DNA from 2 places in the Cobetia sp. MC34 genome. Region 1 is predicted to be linked to the other one. Evidence: predicted binding sites of a transcription regulator. Region 1 holds the regulator's gene; the other holds the start of a gene.
The links. The regulator LexA, encoded in region 1, represses DNA repair genes until DNA is damaged. The targets are predictions, from matches to a motif close to TACTGTNTANNTANACAGTA.
Positions count from the first base shown of each region.

Region 2: the regulator LexA is predicted to act here: its motif matches at 2,194-2,213, upstream of IZU87_RS06790 (LexA family protein).

Region 1 covers NZ_JADPPY010000001.1:78,199-85,707, forward strand. The annotation lists gene IZU87_RS00335 (L,D-transpeptidase) at 215-757, opposite strand; gene IZU87_RS00340 (TetR/AcrR family transcriptional regulator) at 757-1,434, opposite strand; gene lexA (transcriptional repressor LexA) at 2,015-2,644, shown strand; gene IZU87_RS00350 (hypothetical protein) at 2,763-3,002, opposite strand; gene IZU87_RS00355 (DUF6586 family protein) at 3,255-3,734, opposite strand; gene topA (type I DNA topoisomerase) at 3,734-6,376, opposite strand; gene pyk (pyruvate kinase) at 7,149-7,509, shown strand, end outside.
Region 2 covers NZ_JADPPY010000009.1:10,584-18,092, reverse strand. The annotation lists gene IZU87_RS06805 (CoA-acylating methylmalonate-semialdehyde dehydrogenase) at 1-100, shown strand, start outside; gene IZU87_RS06800 (putative quinol monooxygenase) at 318-629, shown strand; gene IZU87_RS06795 (glutamate carboxypeptidase) at 736-1,971, opposite strand; gene IZU87_RS06790 (LexA family protein) at 2,233-2,694, shown strand; gene IZU87_RS06785 (Y-family DNA polymerase) at 2,703-3,977, shown strand; gene IZU87_RS06780 (NAD(P)H-dependent oxidoreductase) at 4,223-4,807, shown strand; gene IZU87_RS06775 (TonB-dependent receptor domain-containing protein) at 4,957-7,095, opposite strand; gene IZU87_RS06770 (PepSY-associated TM helix domain-containing protein) at 7,092-7,509, opposite strand, start outside.

The DNA.
Region 1 (7,509 bases):
AGAGGAATCACGACCGCCAGGACTTCATGTCTTTTACGGGGCTCGGCAGCCTGGAAGAAACGTGATGAATCAGGCTGCCAGCGCGAGGAAAGGCGCAATTCTAGCCGACTGAACCCCTATCGAACAGTCGCGGCCAGCTGCGCCCCGGCAAGGGGCTGTCACCCAGGTTCCGGTGACAGCTCATGGAGGGTATCAGACTCGGGCACCAACGCCTTCAGGCATGCAGCAGCACCGGGGTGCCGGGCACAGCCTCGGCAAAGAGTCGCAGCAGGTCGTCATCACGCAAGCGAATGCAGCCGTGGGACGCCGCTACCCCCATGGGCTCCGTGCTGGGCGTGCCATGAAAATAGATGTAGCGGCGCAGGCTATCGACCCGCTCGCCGCGGGCATTGCGACCACGATTGACGCCGGGCTCGCGGCCGCTGAGCCACAGAATGCGCGTCAGGATCCAGTCACGCTCAGGATGCTCTAAGGCAAGCTCGGGCGTGAACACCTCGCCCGTGAAGCGCCGGCCGCGATAGACGGCGCCACGCGGATTGCCCGCCCCGATGGCGGCACGAATCACATGCCAGCCGGTTGGCGTGCAACCGCTGCCGTCGAGCTCGCCGATACCGTTGAGGCCGCTGGAGATCGCGCAGGCATGCACCAGCGCGTCAGGGTCAGCCGCGGGGGGCGGCGCATCACGACTGCCACTCGGCGCGTCATTGCGTATCTCAAGGCTCTGGCGCGAGAGATCCACCGCTACCCAGCAGGCCATCAGCTGGCCGCCTGGGTGACCGCCTCACCATCTCCGAGCGTGGCCGGCAACGGCGCTGCCATCGCCGCGACCACCACCGGCCGCATGTGCTGGATCAGCTCGCGCACCGTGGTGTGATGGCCGTACTCGGCCTCCTCGATATCGCGCAGCGCATCCAGGCCCGAGAAGGTGAATATCACGCTGCCGAGCATGAAGTGCAGACGCCAGAAGCGCTCGTTGTCCGGCAGATCAGGCGTCGCCAGCTTCAGAAGCTCGGCGAAGCGGCTGAAGACCGTGCCGTAATGCTCGCGGATATAGCGCCGCATGTGGCCCTGACCCTGGGTATAGGCAAGCCCGAGCAGGCGCATGAAGGTACGCAGGCTATTGCGCTCGGCCGGCACCTCCAGCACGGTACGCGCCATCACCTCCAGCAGGACCTCCAGCGGCACCTGGCGCCCGGCGCATTGCTGCTCGACGCTGTCGAGTGCCGCGTGGAAACGCTCACTGAACGGGTCGAGATAGCGTGCGAAGACCGCCTGGATCAGCGATTTCTTGGAGCCGAAGTGGTAGTTCACCGCCGCCAGATTGACCTTGGCCTTGCTGGTGATGTTACGCAGTGAGGTCTCGGCGAAGCCGCGCTCGGCGAACAGCACCTCGGCAGTATCGAGGATGCGGGTAACGGTATCGGTCTGGGCCATGGGCGGAACCCTTGTCAGGTAGAAAAGGACTGGAGTCGTAGGTCACGGCGCAAGCCCCGCGCGGCGACTCTCTCATGAGGTGGTGCAGGTTCACCGCAAGGCGCGTTCGATCATGACACCCGTGAGCACTACCATCGGCGAACATTCGTTTGAAACGCTTTGATTCTAGCGCGCCATGCCATGACTGACAATTCTCTCGCGTTTCAAACGCCAGAGGTTTAGCCAAGCCTGATATTCCCTCAGCGCTGACCATCCCGATTCAAGGGCTCGTCATGCTCGGTGACTGACCACCCCGCCAGAGCCAGGCCGGGTTCATCTCCAGACATTCATCTCCAGACATTCATCTCCAGACATTCACCTCCAGGCATTCACTTCCAGACATTCCCTTCAAGAAAGAATGCCTCGGATATCGGCACGAAAAGTCGCCAGGCAGCGATAAGCCGGCGACTACCTGCCCTTTGAGGCCACCACGCAAGCCACGATGCCTTGCATGACCGCCATGACTGGATACAATGACAGTTGTATGGATGCACACCCCGTGCCGTCAGCTCAAGATGCCGCCCAGGCCAAAGGCAATGCCATGACCCAGCCGCTTACTCCGCGCCAGCAGGATGTCTTCGACTTCATCATCAAGACCATCAAGTCCTCTGGCTACCCGCCGACGCGGGCCGAAATCGCCCAGGCGCTGGGCTTCCGCTCGCCGAATGCCGCCGAGGAGCATCTGCGCGCCCTCAAGCGCAAGGGCGCCATCGAGATGGTGCCAGGCACCTCACGCGGCATTCGCGTGCCGTCGCTGGCTGACGTCGACGACAGCGCCAACGATGGCCTGCCGGTGATCGGGGAAGTGGCCGCCGGCAGCCCGATTCTTGCCAGCGAGCATATCGACCGTCATTGTCCGCTGCCGAGCGACTACTTCTCGCCGGCTGCCGACTACCTGCTGCGTGTGCGCGGCGTGTCGATGAAGGATGTGGGGATTCTGGAAGGCGACCTGCTGGCCGTGCACCGCACCACCAGCGTGCGTGACGGGCAGATCGTGGTGGCACGTCTGGGGGATGAGGTCACCGTCAAGCGCTTCCGCCGTGACGGGCACTACGTGTGGCTGGAAGCCGAGAACGAGGATTTCTCGCCGATCAAGGTCGACCTGCGCACGGACAGCCTGGAGATAGAGGGTCTCGGGGTGGGCGTCATCCGCGATGGTGGCCTGCACTGAGGCCTTGACCAGCAGCGCTTTTCTCGCAGAGTTCTGAGCAGCAGAAAAGCCGCACGCATTGCACAAAAAAAACCCGCCTCGAGGCGGGTTTTTTTGTGCGCGAAGCACGAGCGATGAATCAGTGCACGATGCCTTCTGACTGCTCGTCCTCGTCTTCTTCGCCATCCCAGAGGCGAGTCCGGGTGATGGCGTGGTCGATCATCTCACGCGCGACCTCGAAACGATTGTCACGCAGCAGATCAGCAGCCTCGTCCGAAATGCGAATGCTGAGCAGCGGCTCACCTTCGCTTTCCGCGGCGCGCAGAATCACTTCACCATCTTCCATTTGCACAATTTCAAGTACGGCGGGATCGGACACGTCATTCCTCCTGCACGGCATCTCGCGAGATACCGGCGTCGTTGTAATCGTCAGCGCGACGGCTGGCAAGCCCGGCACCGCGTTGCCATCAGCGACGCAGAAAAAAGTACGACCACAGCCAGAGCCATGGTCGTACCGGAGAATGCAGGGCTTGCCACAATGCGATCAGTCTAGCACCCGTGAAGGCGAAACGTCACCCGATTGCCATGCGCCAGTCATCACCAGCGTGCAGCACCAGATCAACGCCTTGACCTACCACTCGACACTCGACTCGCGCAGCTGCGGCAGCAGCGCCTTGAATGCCGTGATGGCGGCGCTGAGACGCTCGGCCAGCGAGGCGCTCGAGGCTGCCGCGATGATCAGACCATCACCACGCGAACGCGATTCCTCGCGGCGAGCGACGCCGCCCTCTTCATGCAGGCGGGTCACATCCGCGACCAGCTCAGACAACCAGCTGTCGGGGCGCTCCAGCAGGCTGCGCAGCTGCTCGACCTCGGCGATGGGCGTCGGCGGCGACGCCAGGCGCTCGCGCCAGCTACCCTGCGGCCAGCGCGCCGTCACGGCACATTCTTCCAGCAATGACGCCAGCGCCAGCTCCAGCAGGGCGAGCGCGCCCTCTTCACCGGCCATGCGACGCGCCACGGCATGCTCATCGTCGCCAGAGGCTGCTGACTGGGCCAGCAGCAACTCAGCCTGATACAGCAGCTGATTGGTACGGGCACGCTGGCTCATCAGCTCTTGGCTCCCTTGCGCTTGTCCTCGACGACCCAGCGGCCGTTGTCGTAGGTCGCCTTCCAACCGGTCGCCTTGCCTTCCTCATCGGTCATGACGTACTGAGCCTTGACCTTGCGCGAGAAGCGAATCTGCGCCGGACGTCCGTCCGGGTCCTGATCCGGGGCCTCGAGAATGAAGTGATACTTCTCCGGCAGCTCGTCGGCGTGCGCCTTGAGCTCCTTGACCAGCGGCGGACGCGTCTCGCGATTCTTGGGGAACTGACTGGCCGCCAGGAACAGGCCACTGGCGCCATCGCGCAGCACGTAGTGGTCCTCGACCTTGACGCAGGCAAGTTCCGGCATCGGAATCGGGTCCATCTTCGGCGGCGCCACCTCACCGGACTTGAGCAGCTTGCGGGTATTCTTGCAATTCTCGTTGGTGCAGCCGAAGTACTTGCCGAAACGCCCGGTCTTGAGCTGCATGTCGGAGCCGCACTTGTCGCACTCGATCACCGGGCCATCGTAGCCCTTGATGCGGAACTGACCTTCCTCGACCTCATGACCGACACAGTCCGGGCTATTGCCGCAGACGTGCAGCTTGCGCTGCTCATCGATCAGGTAGCTGTCCATCGCGGTGGCGCAGATCGGGCAGCGACGCTTGGCGCGCAGCGCATCCGTCTCGGCATCTTCACCGGCATCGGCCGCCACGGCTTCATCGCCCGGCAGCAGATCGATGGTAGTCTTGCAGCGCTCCTTGGGCGGCAGGTTGTAGCCGGAACAGCCCAGGAAGACCCCGGTCGAGGCGGTACGAATCTGCATCTCACGCCCACAGGTCGGGCAGGCGATGTCCGTCGGCACCGGCTGGTTGGGACGCATGCCCTCTTCGGACTGGGCGTGGTCCAGCTCGGCCTTGAACTCGGCGTAGAAGGTGTCCAGCAGCTCGCGCCAGTTGCGCCCGCCGTTGGCCACCTCATCGAGATAGTCTTCCATGCGCGCCGTGAAGCCGAAGTCCATCAGGTCCTTGAAGGACTCGCTGAGGCGATCGGTGACGATATCGCCCAGCTTCTCGGCATAGAAGCGACGGTTTTCCAGCGCCACGTAGCCACGGTCCTGGATGGTGGAGATGATGGCGGCATAGGTGGACGGACGACCGATACCGCGCTTCTCCAGCTCCTTGACCAGGCTGGCCTCGGTGTAACGCGCCGTGGGCTTGGTGAAGTGCTGCAGCGGCTGCAGCTCGACCAGGTCCAGCTTCTCACCGATGGCGAGGTCCGGCAGCGACTGGTCCTCTTCCTTCTTGCCCATCGGCTTCATGACACGCGTGTAACCGTCGAACTTGAGCACACGGCCCTTGGCGCGCAGCTCGTAGCCATCCACTTCGATGGTCAGCGTGGAGGACAGGTATTCGGCCGGCAGCATCTGACAGGCCACGAACTGACGCCAGATCAGCTCATACAGGCGCTCGGCGTCACGCTCCATGCCGGCGAGATCGGTGGCGCGGCGCGACACTTCGGAAGGACGAATCGCTTCGTGCGCTTCCTGGGCGCCTTCCTTGCTGGAGTAGACGTTGGCCGCTTCCGGCAGGTAGTTGCTGCCGTATTCTTCGCTGATGAAGTCGCGCGCCGTGGCCACCGCGTCCGCCGACAGATTGGTCGAGTCGGTACGCATGTAGGTGATGTAACCCGCCTCGTAGAGACGCTGGGCCATCATCATGGTCTTCTTGACCGAGAAGCCGAGACGACCACTGGCCGCCTGCTGCAGGGTCGAGGTGATGAACGGCGCGTTCGGCTTGGAGCGCGTCGGCTTGTCTTCACGATTGGTGATCGCGAGCTTGGCCGTGCGCAGCGCCGCGATGCGGTCCATCGTCTCCTTCTCGCTGGTCGGACGGAAGGCCTTGCCATCCTGACGCGCCAGCTCGAAACGGATCGCTTCACCACTGGCGGCGGCCAGCTCAGCGTGGACATCCCAGAACTCTTCGGGGATGAAGGCGCGGATCTCGCGCTCACGCTCGACGATCAGACGCACGGCAACCGACTGCACACGCCCGGCGGACAGACCACGAGCGACCTTGGCCCACAGCAGCGGCGAGACCATGAAGCCGACGACGCGATCCAGATAGCGGCGTGCCTGCTGGGCATGCACGCGATCCATCTTCAGCTCGCCCGGCTCATCGAAGGCCGCCGTGATCGCCTTCTTGGTGATCTCGTTGAACACCACGCGCTTGTAACGCGAATCGTCGCCACCGATGGTCTCGCGCAGGTGCCAGGCAATCGCCTCACCTTCGCGGTCCAGATCCGTCGCGAGATAGATGGTGTCGGCTTTCTCGGCCAGACGCGTCAGCTCGGAAACGACCTTTTCCTTGCCGGGCAGGATCTCGTAATGCGCCTCCCAGCCATTCTCCGGGTCGACCCCCATGCGGCGGATCAACTGGGTCTTGGCCTTCTGCGCCTTGTGAGCCGCCTTGACCTCGGGCGACATCTTGCGAGTCTCCGCCGCCTGACGGGCACGTTCCTTGGGGTCGGTGGCCTGCTTGCCGCTACCGCTGGTCGGCAGGTCGCGGATGTGCCCGACACTCGACTTCACCACGAAGTCGTTGCCGAGATACTTGTTGATGGTCTTGGCCTTGGCGGGCGACTCGACGATCACCAGTGACTTGCCCATGGTTGCTCGCATCTCCTGGCCGGCGCTGATTGCGCCGGCGAATGACTCGTCGCGCTGGGTTTTGTCCCAGCCGAAAAATGCGCCTACCCTACCCCAGCATTTCAGCGCTGACCAGCAATGTTGAGACTGACGCCTCGACAAGGCGGCTCGACAGGTCGCCTCTGCGACAACCTCGAGACCTGCCATGCCACCCGCCATGTCAGCGTGCGGCTTGCGCCGAATGACATCGACAGCCATCAGGCATGTGGTCGTGGCAATCCGGCATCCGAGCCGGGTTTGAGCATAGGTCATCAGCGCATGGCAGCGGTCAACGGGCCCGATACATGGGGCCGGTGCACGGTCTGCGCTGGGCCGATGCGCGGAAATTTCGCCCAGCAGGGTATTGCCACTATATAGGTAGCACTGGAATGGCTGTCAGTGAAAGCCAGCCGGCGGACATTGGCGTGACGGGGCGGTCACCACGACGCTGCCGCAGAGAGCATGCGACGCCTGGCCGTCAGGCGTCGAAATGACGGGCCGCGCCCGCATGGCGCAGCGCGGCATACCCTAGCGCCCCAGCCCATGTCCGCGTACCCGCGACAACGTATTCGCAACAATCGCTCGGCATACTTCACGTCACCCCTTGCAGTCCCGATCGTGATCACGAGAATGGACAACGACAGCCGACGATACTCGACAGGCTCCCTTTCAGCCTTCAATGTAGTAAAATGACAACAACCTGGTTTGCGTTTTCAGCCAGTCCATCACGCCAGTGTTCAAGGAGTATGCTTTCATGCCGCACGCGTTCAACGGCCCGATCCGCCGCACCAAGATTGTCGCCACTCTCGGCCCTGCCAGTGACAAGCCGGGTGTGCTCGACGCGATGATTCGTGCCGGAGTCGATGTGGTACGCCTCAACTTCTCCCACGGTAGCCCCGAAGATCACCGCATGCGCGCCGAGGCCGTACGTCAGGCCGCCGCCGCCCAGGGCCGCAGCGTCGCCGTGCTGGGCGACCTGCAGGGTCCGAAGATCCGCATCGCGCGCTTCAAGGATACCGCCGTCAAGCTGAGCGAAGGCCAGCCGTTCATCCTCGATATCGGCCTGGGCCGTGATGAAGGTACCGTCGAGCGTGTCGGCTGTGACTACCAGGAAC
Region 2 (7,509 bases), on a different contig from region 1:
CCCGGATGCGGTGCGCTTCTACACCCGCCGCAAGACCATCACCCAGCGCTGGCCTTCCGCTGGCCTGCGTGAAGGCGCCCAGTTCGCCTTCCCGTCCTGATCCATCGCCTTTTCGTTCTGATCCGCGGATCATCATCTGATAACAACTGCGCCGGACAGCCCTGCTGTCCGGCGCTTTCGTGTGCTCATCATGCAGGGTCATGCCGGCAGTCAGCTCCTGCCCCTTGCAGTGGCCAGAAACGGCTCCACATAGTCAGGACATCTCATCACGAGAATCCCGACAACATCGGCGGTCAGCACCGTCACAAGGAGCCAAGATGATCTGGGTAATCGCCACCGTTACCGCCAAGGAAGGCCACGTTCAGGATGTCTTCAATGAACTCTGCGCCGTCGCGCCCACCGTGCGCGAGGAAGATGGCTGCCACGCCTACCACCCGTGCCTGGACTCCGAACGCGCCGCCGACAAGGACAACGACCCACGCCCCGACACCATCACCGTGGTGGAAGCCTGGGAATCCCACGATGCCCTGCAGGCCCACCGCGAGACGGAACATATGCAGCGCTTCCGCGACAACGCCGGTGACTGGATCGCCGATGGCGATATCCGCATCCTGAGCCCGGCGGGCTGACAGAAAAGCATGGGGAAAGACCCAAAAAGCCCGGCCTCCTGGAGGCCGGGCTTTTTATCGGGCTTGCCGTCATGACGGCATATCATTTACCGCTGCAACCCCGGTTTCACTCCTGCGGCTGATCCTCGGACAACTGCATGATCATGCGTGTCGTCAGGTAAAGGCGTGGCACGACGCTATCGACCAGCACGAACTCCTGATCGCTGTGGTAGCCGCCGCCGACGAGCCCCAGGGATTCGAGCACTGCCGGTTTATCGGAATCTGCATGATAGGCGTAGGCCGCATCGGTGCCGCCACCGATCTCGACCGCTTGCAGTGTCTGCCCCAACTCCTGATAGATCTTCTGGGCCTGCTCGGCCAGCTGCTGGCTCTGCGGATTGTCAGGCAGCGGCGGACGCCCCTTCTCGAGGTGAAACTCCACTTCGGTATCATCGATCAACTGGTTCTTCGTGATGGCCTGCGCTTCTTCCAGGACACGCTGATACTCGCTGCTATCGAAGTAGCGCATATCACCCTCCGCCCTGGCATGCTCCGGAATCACGTTGCGTTTGACGCCGCCCTCGACGATCGTCCAGTTGAGCGTCGTCTCCTTGTCCGCATCATCAAGCTCATTCAACTGCAGCAGCTGATGAGACAATTCCATGATGGCGTTGCGCCCTTCCTCTGGTGCGCCACCGGCATGGGAGGCACGGCCCTTCACCTCGAGAAACGCATAGTTGATGCCCTTGGTGACGACGGTGACGGCATCGACTCCCGGGTCAGCGAAGGTAGGCTCGAATACCAGCACGGCATCCTGATCTGCCGACAGCTCATGAATCAGGTCATGCGAGCCCGGCGAGCCTTTCTCCTCATCAGGATTGAAGACAACCGTCACCTGGCCATAGTCATCAAACCCGAGCGACTCCAGCGCCTCGAGACTGTGCAGAATAACGGCTGCGCCACCCTTGGCATCGCCCACGCCCGGGCCATAGGCACGCCCATCCTTGATACGGAAGGCACGCTCCGTGGCGGCGCCTTCATCGAAGACGGTGTCGTAGTGAATCATCAACATGATCTTGCGACTGCCATTCCCCTGCAGGCGACCGACAATCGTATTGCCGCCATAGGTCTTGGCAGGGTGCGTTTCCACCTGTGCGCCAAGCGCTTCGAGATGCTGGGTCAGCATTGCCTCAACGTCATTCAAGCCTTCACGGTAGCCCGTTCCCGAATCCACGTTGACCAGTGTTTCCAGCGTCTCCAGCAGAGGCGCTCGCTGTTGCTCGACGGCATCCTGAACATCCTGATAGTCCGCCGCTTGCGCACCGGCACTGCACATACCGCATGCCAAACCCACCGCCAACATCGGAAGCCGCATTTTCCACCTCTAATATTGTTATATAAGGAATAACGAAGGTAAGGCGGATATCAGGCAAATGCAAACGCGAGGCCTACCGGGAAATTTTTTCCGCTAGCAGCTTTACCTGCCGTCCACCATTGAACACAGGTGCACCTCATCTGATCTGCGTCTCGTGAATGTGCAGCACTCGCAGGGATTATCGGTTGCCTGAGGGCTTCTCAGCGCCGATACTGTATATGAATACAGTGTCGAAAGGAGACCCCACCCATGACCGTATCTGCCGCTCAACCGTCCCACGCCTCGCTGGCTCGCCCTCATCCAGCGCCGGAGCCCTGTGCGCTGCCGCACCCTCACATCACGGGGCGCGCTGGCATTTCCGGCTTCCCCTCGCCGGCCGAGGATTACGCGGGGCGCACGCTGGACCTCAACGAGCGGCTGATCAAGCGCCCGGCAGCGACCTTCTTCATGACGGTGGCGGGTGACAGCATGGAAGGCTTCGGCATCTATGAGGGCGACACCCTGGTGGTAGACCGCTCCATCGATGCCCGTCCCGGGCATATCGTGGTGGCACTGGTCGAGGGTGAGGTGGTGGTCAAGCGTTATGAGCTGATCGGTCAGCGCCCCTATCTGAGCTCCGGCAATGCCCTGTATCCACCGGTCGCGATCTTCGACCTCGAATGCCAGGTCTGGGGGGTGGTGCGCTCCGTCATCCACGAATACGCGGTATGAATACGCCGATGATCGGACTGGTCGACTGCAACAACTTCTACGCCAGCTGCGAGCGAGTGTTCGATCCGCGTCTGGAGGGCCGCCCTGTCGGCGTGATGTCCAACAATGACGGCTGCGTGATCGCGCGTTCCAACGAACTCAAGGCGCTGGGCGTGGAGATGGGCACCCCCGCCTTCCAGCTACAGCCACTCGTCCGTGAGGGGCGCATCCACCTGCTCTCCTCCAACTACGAGCTGTATGGCGACATGTCGGCGCGCGTGCGTGAGGTGCTGGAGGAATATTCCGCCGGGGTCGAGCCCTACTCCATCGATGAGATGTTCGTGCGTTTCGATGGCTTTGATCGCAACTCGATGCTGACATTGAGCCGCACCCTGCACCGCAATGTCCGCAAGTTCACCGGCATTCCCGTGTGTGTCGGGGTCGCACCAACTCGAACGCTGGCCAAGTTGGCCAATCGCGCTGCCAAGAAGCGTCCGGAATTCGGCGGTGTCTGCGTGCTGGAACCCAATGAAGTCGGCACCCAGCGCATGCTGGCCGATACGCCACTGGGCGATGTCTGGGGCGTGGGCCGACGACTGGTCGAACGCCTGGCACTGCAAGGCCTGCACACTGCCTGGGACCTGCGCTGCGCCGACCCGCGCGCCATCGGCCAGCGGTATTCCGTGGTACTGGAACGCACCGCGCGCGAACTGCAAGGCACGCCCTGCTTCGAGATGAATGATGCCGATGACGCTCGCCAGCGCATCATGACCTCGCGCTCCTTCGGGCGCATGACCGGTGACTTGAATGAACTCAGGGACGCCATCCGCCAACATGCCCAGCGCGGCGCCGAGAAGCTGCGCCATCAAGGTAGCCTGACACGCGCCGTGCTGGTCTTCCTCAAGAGCAATCGTCACCGACCCGACCTGCCGCAATACTCACCCAGCACCATCGTCGAGCTGCCCGCCCCCACCAATGACAGCCGCGAGATACTCGCCGCCGCGCAACAGGCGCTGGAGCATATCTACCTGCGCGGCTATCGCTTCATGAAGGCTGGCGTGATGCTGCTCGACCTCATCGACCAGCCACGCGAGCAGCTCTCGCTGCTGGAAAGCGAAGAGGACATCGCCAAGCGCGAACGCAGCCAGCAATTGATGGCGACACTGGACGCCATGAATCAGAAGATGGGCCGCGGCACCGTACGCCTGGGTGTCGCACACCCCGACGCCGCCTGGCAACTGCGCTGCGCCCACCGCAGCGCCCGCTACACCACCAACTGGCAGGAATTGAAGCGGTTGCGTTAGTGGGCTTGGCCCGAAAGTTATGAGCACAATTCCGAGTGTCCCAACCATCAGCAATACAATCCCTTTCCTGGGCGCTCATACCGCATAAGGCATGAAGGGAGTGAATGCGTAGATATCGCGCGCAATCTGATCGGATTGTTGCATCCATAGCAAAGGTGTTTTACGCCAGTGCCGCTTTATCAATGACTTGCGAACACTCATGCTGTGCGCCATTGCTAAAAGCCAACAGTTCTGGAGTACCCGGCATGAAGATTCTACTGATCAACGGCGGCAAGGCCTTTGCCCATTCCAATGGCGAGCTGAACGCGACGCTGCATGAACTGGCGCGCGGTGAGCTGGCCGAGCTGGGTCATGAGGTGCGTGAAACCGTCATCGAGGAAGGCTTCGAGGCCAAGGCGGAAGTCGAGAAGCAGCTGTGGGCGGACCTGATCATCTACCAGACCCCAGGTTGGTGGATGGGTCTGCCGTGGACCGTGAAGAAGTATCTCGATGACATCCTGACTGAGGGCCACGGCGCGCTGTACGCCAGCGATGGCCGTCATCGCACCAGCCCGACCCAGGGCTACGGCACTGGCGGCTTGATGCAGGGCCGCCAGTACATGCTGTCACTGACCTGGAATGCGCCACTTGAGGCCTTTGATGAAGAAGGCAACTTCTTCGAGGGCAAGGGCATCGATGGCGTCTACTTCCCGGTGCACAAGGCGATGGAATTCCTCGGCATGACGGCCTTGCCGACCTACCTGGCCACTGATGTGATCAAGAATCCTGACCTGGAGGCCTACACCCAGGCCTACCGCACGCACCTGCGCGAGCACATCGGCCGCGCCTGAAGGCTCGTAGAGATGAGTTGCGAGCGCTGAAAGCACTCGAGCCCGCTCGTAATACAAGAAGCCCGCCACCGGTGACATGACCGATGGCGGGCTTCTTGCGTTCCAACGAATAGCGGCGGCCAGCGCACACTATTGAGGGGGTACGGGGCTCAGAAGCTCCAGCTGGCGTGCGTCCAGAAGATACGCCCCGGCTCATTGACCTGTACATCGCCCTGCAGCGGGTCATCGTAGAAGCGATTGACGTGATAGGCGTAAGCCTTGTCGAACAGGTTGGAGATGCCGGCGCTCAGCTCGATGTCATCAGTGACAAGATAGCCGCCCTCCAGGCCGACGATGCCGAAACCTGCCGTCGCGTCTTCGCTGTCAGAAATACGCGACTGGCGTGCGGCCGCATCGAATCGTGCCCCCGCCCACCAACGGTCCGCGTCATAGCGTGTCGCCAGATAGCCATTGAAGGGGGCGACCTGTGACAGAGGTGTCCCATCGCTCAGATTGGTGCCGTGCGTCGCGGCAACCCCTGCGGAATGCTGCCAACCGTTTTGCTGCCAGCTGGCTTCCAGCTCGATACCGTAGAGTTCGGCCTCGACATTGTCATAGGTGGTCAGCGAGTCGCCTTCGGCCAGCTCGATCCAGTCATGCACCCGGTTGTAGTAGGTGTCCGCCGAATAGCGCCAGACGCCCTGCCTGACCGCCACTCCCAGCTCGAGCTGCTGATGGACCTCGGGATCAAGCTCGGGATTGCCCAACCAGCCATCGGAGTCAGACTGGCGGTTGTAATACCGCTCGCTGGCCGTCGGAAAGCGCACACTGCGACTGAGCGCTGCATAGCCTTTCACCGCTTCGTTGACGCGATGCTCCAGCCGCGCCAGCGCACTGAACTCCCCGTCACGCTGCTTGGCTTCTACATCATCGCCGTACTGGGCACGCCAGGCGGAGATAGCCGAGGCATTGCTGCCCACTACCTCATCGGCATCTCGCGCATCACTGATGGAGACGTCATAGCGCGCGCCAGTCACCAGCCGATTGTCGGCATCGAGGGTGGTATCCAGTTCCGCGAATACCCCGCCACGTGTGCGCACGACATCGGGCCAGGTCTGGCTATCCGACAGGCTATCCAATGACATGCCCATCCGGGAGTTGGAATTGCTCTCGAGCCGTTCGGCATCGGCCCCCAGCGTCAATATCGCGTCATGGCCCCCAACAGTCAGCGGAATATCGCCTTGGGTGCTGGCATACCAGGTCTCGGTGGTCGCGCTGGAAAACATGGCCATGTCGCTCATATCCATGTCCATGTCCATACCCGAGCCCATGCCCATGCCCATGCTCATTGAGGAATCATCAAAGTCACGCAGGGTGACGTTATCCATGTCATGCACGACGCGGGCATGGTTGAGCTGTGTTTCGGTGTGCGAGAACAGGCCGACGTTGTCGGTGGTCAACTTGAGATACTGGCGGTCCATATCGCTGCGTGGCGCATCCATCGACGGATACAGCGCATCATCGATGCGCACCACGGCGACGCCCGCCTCAATGGCGACATCCTCGGTGGCAAAGGCGCCGACTCGGACACTGCCATTATCGCTGCGATACCCGCCTGCCTGGGTATCGCCATTGCCATCCTCGTAGTTGTTGCGCTCGGAATGCTCGAAGTCCAGCGCGGCCCAGAAATCGCCCTGCTTGGCGGTCAATGACAGAGTCTCACTGGTGGCATCATCATTGCTGCGCCAGCCGGCCCCCAAGGTACCCTGGACGCCATCATCATCGGTACGTGAGGGCGTATGACGCGTCACCTCGATGCTGCCCGCGGCAAAATTGGGGCCGCGACTGACGGTCTGCGCGCCCTTGTAGAGCGTGAGGTCCGACTGGCTGCCGGCAGTGGCGTAACCCAGTGTGGTATCCATGCCCCCCGGGCAGGCGGGGTAAAGCGATGCGCCATCCACCTCCTGGATCAGGCGCTCACCGCCCTGGGCACGAAAGATGGCCGAAACACCGCGACTGCCCAGACGCGAGCCACTGACACCATTGACCTCGCGTAGCTGTTCACCAAGGTCCATGTCGCCCTTGGCATGCCCCGCATGCACGTCGTGGACGGGGCTGGCCATGGGCGCCTGAGCCTCGATACTGATCAACGGCAATACGTTGGTGGTGTCAGTATCGGCGTAAACCGGCAGCGTACCGCTACTTGCCATCGCGGCGGCAATGGCCATGGGCAGACGACCACGCGATGCGCTCACTGGCGATGACAAGCGACGCGCACGGAACGGGAAATTGACGAGAGATAGCGTCATGCGCTGGCCTCCTGGAAGTCATTCCCGCGCTTGTGTGTGGCACGAATCCACAGCCAATCCAGCAGCCCCATCACGATCAGCGAGAGGCCGACCAGCGGGAAGATGACACCGACGATCATCATCAAGCCCCAGACACCGGCGATACACTTGCGCTCCTTGGGCAGCGGCGGGATACCGATACCGCCCACCGGACGACGCTTCCACCACATCACCACCGCACCGACGCTCATCATCACCATCGCGATACAGGCCAGCACCAGCACCAGCTGGTTGACCAACCCGTACTGCTGCCCCAGGTGGACATTGATGCCCCACTCCAGCGCTCGGCCCAGCGGACCGTAATCGGCGTAATGCATGTCTAGCAGCACATCGCCGGAATAGCGATCCACATGCACTACCTGCTGACGCTCCAGC